DNA from 2 places in the Microbacterium sp. NPDC087592 genome. Region 1 is predicted to be linked to the other one. Evidence: predicted binding sites of a transcription regulator. Region 1 holds the regulator's gene; the other holds the start of a gene.
The links. The regulator HrcA, encoded in region 1, represses chaperone genes, less so after heat shock. The targets are predictions, from matches to a motif close to TTNGCACTCGNNNNNNNCGAGTGCNAA.
Positions count from the first base shown of each region.

Region 2: groL (chaperonin GroEL) is a predicted target of HrcA. The motif match lies at 1,224-1,250, and genes of this name have one in related genera.

Region 1 covers NZ_JBIUWT010000002.1:356,127-358,523, forward strand. The annotation lists gene ACIOTO_RS14625 (carboxylesterase/lipase family protein) at 1-366, opposite strand, end outside; gene hrcA (heat-inducible transcriptional repressor HrcA) at 470-1,501, shown strand; gene dnaJ (molecular chaperone DnaJ) at 1,540-2,397, shown strand, end outside.
Region 2 covers NZ_JBIUWT010000001.1:2,623,797-2,626,193, forward strand. The annotation lists gene ACIOTO_RS12720 (DUF2332 family protein) at 1-228, shown strand, start outside; gene ACIOTO_RS12725 (DUF3263 domain-containing protein) at 238-495, shown strand; gene ACIOTO_RS12730 (LytR C-terminal domain-containing protein) at 584-1,162, shown strand; gene groL (chaperonin GroEL) at 1,287-2,397, shown strand, end outside.

The DNA of each region.
Region 1 (2,397 bases):
GCCGTCGTAGAGGGGCAGAGCAGCGGTGCCCCGTTCCAGCGCCCCGCCGTGGATCCACAGGAGCACCGGCGCCGCGGAGGCCCCGGACGGTGCCCAGACATTGGCCGTGAGGATGTCCTCGCCGTCGATATGCACGGAGCCGAGGAGCTCGCCGATCGCGCCGGCGTAGGGAAGCTGGGGTGCCGTGGGGCCGAACTGCGTCGCCTCACGGATGCCCTCCCACGCCGGTACCGGCCGTGGGGCGCGGAACCTGTTCTCGCCGAACGGTGGTGCGGCATAGGGGATGGCGAGGTAGCGGTCGACCCCCTCCTCCGCGGAGCCGCGGACGATGCCGCTCGACAACGTGGTCTGAGGTGAGGAGGTCATGAGCGTCATCCTAGGGTCGCGCATCCGCGCTACGGAGAATCCCGAGCTGCACGGGGTAGGATTGGCACTCTGAACGTCCGAGTGCCAGCGGAAGGGAAGGGCGATGGTCACAGAGCGAGGACTCCAGGTTCTCCGCGCGATCGTGCAGGACTACGTCGAGACCCACGAACCCGTCGGCAGCCGATCCATCGTCGACCGGCACTCCTTCGGCGTCTCGGCGGCGACGATCCGCAACGACATGGCGCTGCTCGAGGACGAAGAGCTCATCACGGCGCCGCACACCTCGTCCGGTCGGGTGCCGACCGACAAGGGCTACCGCGTCTTCGTGAATCACCTGGCGCAGCTGCGGCCGCTCTCGTCCGCGCAGCGCTCGGCGATCGAGTCGTTCCTCGGCGAGCCCGCCGACCTCGACGACCTGATGGTGCGCACCGTGCGGGTGCTGACGCAGCTCACCGGTCAGGTGGCGCTCGCGCAGTACCCCTCGTTCGCACGTGCTCACGTCACGCACGTCGAGCTGGTGGCGTTGGCCCCCAATCGACTCCTGATCGTCCTCGTGACGGACGCCGGCGGTGTGTCGCAACGCGTGGCCCAGCTGCCGGAGGCCATCGACGAGGCCGAGATGGCGGTGCTGCGTGCACGCATGGCCGCCTTGATCACCGGTCACGGCATCGGCGAGGCCTCGGACCGCCTGCAGGCACTGCTCGCCGTGAAGGACGCGCCGAAGGATCACGTGCTTCGCGCGATCGCGAGCGTCGTCATGGACGAGCTCAGCGGATTCCGACAGGAGCGTCTGGTGATGGCGGGAGCTGCCACCCTGGCCCGTCGCGAGCAGGACTTCCGCGGCAGCATCCATCCGCTCCTCGAGGCGATCGAGGAGCAGGTGACCCTGCTGCGGTTGATGAGCGAGATGGTGACCGACGAGCACGGACTCGCCGCCAGCATCGGCACCGAGAACGCACCGTTCGGCCTCGGTGAGGCATCGATCGTCGCCAGCAACTACGCCGCGCCCAGCGGCACCGCGCGCGTCGGCGTGATGGGGCCGACGCGGATGGATTACCCGAGCAATCTCGCGGCGGCACGGGCGGTCGCCCGCTACCTGTCGCGGATGCTCGACGAAGACGAGGCCGGCCGCTGACGCGGTCGCGACCGGAAGACACACGCAGAAAGGCGATTGTGGCGGACCACTATGAGGTTCTCGGGGTGTCCCGAGACGCTTCCACCGACGAGATCAAGAAGGCGTATCGACGTCTCGCGCGACAGCTGCACCCGGATGTGAATCCCGGTGAGGATGCGGCGGAGAAGTTCAAGCTCGTCACGCATGCGTACGACGTGCTGAGCGACGACGAGTCGCGGCGCCGCTACGACATGGGCGGAGGAGACGGCGCCGCTGGCAACTTCGGCGGATTCGGCGGGTTCGGCGACATCTTCGAGACGTTCTTCGGTGCCTCCCAGGGCGGCGGTCGCGGCGCACGACCCCGTTCGCGCCGGGAGCGCGGACAGGATGCTCTCGTGCGTGTCACGCTCGACCTCGGTGACGTCGTCTTCGGCGCGCACCGCGACATCGACGTCGACACCGCCGTGCTGTGCGAGACGTGCCAGGGCTCCTGTTGCCAGGAGGGTACGTCCCCCGTCACCTGCGACATCTGCGGCGGCTCCGGACACGTGCAGCGTCAGGTGCGCAGCCTGCTCGGCAACGTCGTGACCTCTCAGCCCTGCGGCACGTGCGAGGGCTACGGCACCACCATCCCGTTCCCGTGCGGCACCTGCGGAGGCCAGGGCCGCGTGCGCTCGCGTCGCACGGTCTCGCTCGACATCCCCGCCGGCGTCGAGACCGGCCTTCGCCTTCAGCTGCCCGGCTCGGGCGAGGTCGGCAAGGCGGGCGGCCCGAACGGCGACCTGTACGTCGAGGTCACGGTCAACGCCCACCCCGCTTTCAGTCGTGAGGGCGATGACCTGCTCGCCACGCTCGAGGTGTCGATGACCGACGCCATCCTCGGCGCCGAGACCACGATCCAGGGGCTCGACGGCGAG
Region 2 (2,397 bases), on a different contig from region 1:
CACATCCCTCGGGTGGAGCGGACGGCGCTGATCGCGAGGATCTCGCGCATGGACGCCCGCTGGATCACGATCGATCCGCCCGCGGTGACCGACGCCTGGGAGCCGCCCGTCGATGCGGATCGGTGGCGGGGGTTCGTGGTGGCGCTCGACGGACGGGTCCGCGCGGCCGCAGATCCGCTCGGGCGATGGTGGGAGTGGCGACCCGGCCTGCCGGCGGATGCGTCCTAACCTGGAGCCATGCTCGGAGATCTCACGGAGCGCGATCGCGCGATCCTCGCCCTGGAAGCGGCATGGCCGCGCCACAGCGGGGCGAAGGAAGAGATCATCCGCGCCCAGCTCGGGATGAGCGCCGCACGCTACTACCAGCTGCTCGGACGACTGATCGAGTCCGAAGCCGCTCTCGAATACGATCCGATGCTGGTACGCCGCCTTCGCCGCATCCGCGATTCGCGTGCGAACCGGCGCACGGCACGGCTGCCCGGCTTCGTCGGCTGAGGCTTCTCTGACCGAAGGGTCGGCCGCGCGTGCGGGGCCACATGTGCGGCGACACGGATTGACAGGAAGGTGCCGCTAGCATCGAGGGGTGTCAAAGCCCACCCGCGATCGCTTCGATGATGCTCCCCGTACGTCCGGACGGGTGGGAGCACACCGTGCCGAAGCGCCGGGGATGAACGGCTGGGTCGTGCTGCTCTGGTCGTTCGTGGCCGCACTCGTCCTCATCATCGCCGGCATCTTCGGCTCGCTGGTGGTCATGGGCCGTGTCTCGCTGTTCCCCGACGCGGCGCCGAGCGCTGTTCCGACGCCGGAGGAGACGGGGATCGTCGACCCCAGCATCTCGGTGATGATCCTGAACGGCACGCCCGACGAGGGCGCCGACACGCGCATGCGCGACACGCTCATCAACAACGGCTGGGCTGCTGACAACGTCTTCGCGGGCGACAGCTCCAGTCAGGATTTCGCCAACACGACCGTGTTCTACGTCGAAGACGCGGACGAACTGGCAGCCGTCGGTCTGGCTGATCTCCTCGACGGTGCAGCCGTGCAGCAGAGCGACTATTACTCCGGTCAGACGGAGGACGGACAGACGCAGTTCACCGTCGTGATCGGCCTCGATCGGTCGACCTCGGCACCTGAGACGCCGGAAGAGGCGCCTGCCTCCTGACGTCGGGATGCGCCCCGCCTCCGGCGGCTTGCACTCGAAGGTGTCGAGTGCCAGAATGGCGTTAGCACTCTCACACTCTGAGTGCTAAACCCAACGTCTACGTCCAGGAGGGACGAAAAAACTCATGGCAAAGATCATTGCTTTCGATGAGGAGGCCCGCCGCGGCCTCGAGCGCGGCCTCAACATCCTCGCCGACGCGGTCAAGGTGACCCTCGGCCCGCGCGGTCGCAACGTCGTCCTCGAGAAGAAGTGGGGCGCTCCCACGATCACGAACGACGGTGTCTCCATCGCCAAGGAGATCGAGCTGGACGACCCGTACGAGAAGATCGGCGCGGAGCTCGTCAAGGAGGTCGCGAAGAAGACCGACGACGTCGCGGGTGACGGCACCACCACCGCCACGGTCCTCGCACAGGCTCTGGTCCGCGAGGGCCTGCGCAACGTCGCAGCCGGCGCCGACCCCATCTCGCTCAAGCGCGGCATCGAGAAGGCCGTCGCCGCGATCACCGAGGAGCTCCTCTCGAGCGCCAAGGAGATCGACTCCAAGGAGCAGATCGCCGCCACGGCATCCATCTCCGCTGCAGACCCGGCGATCGGCGAGCTCATCGCCGAGGCGATCGACAAGGTCGGCAAGGAAGGCGTCGTCACCGTCGAGGAGTCGCAGACGTTCGGCACCGAGCTCGAGCTCACCGAGGGCATGCGCTTCGACAAGGGCTACCTGAACCCGTACTTCGTCACGGACCCGGAGCGTCAGGAAGCGGTCTTCGAAGACCCGTACATCCTCATCGCGAACCAGAAGGTCTCCAACATCAAGGACCTGCTGCCCATCGTCGACAAGGTGATCCAGGACGGCAAGGAGCTCGTCATCATCGCCGAGGACGTCGAGGGCGAGGCTCTCGCGACGCTCGTGCTGAACAAGCTCAAGGGCATCTTCAAGTCGGTCGCCGTCAAGGCTCCCGGCTTCGGCGACCGCCGCAAGGCGCAGCTGCAGGACATCGCGATCCTCACCGGTGGTCAGGTCATCACCGAAGAGGTCGGCCTCAAGCTGGAGAACGCCACGCTCGACCTGCTGGGCCGTGCGCGCAAGGTCATCGTCACCAAGGACGAGACCACGATCGTCGAGGGCGCCGGTGAGGCAGACCAGATCGAGGGTCGCGTCACGCAGATCCGTCGCGAGATCGAGAACACCGACAGCGACTACGACCGTGAGAAGCTGCAGGAGCGTCTGGCGAAGCTCG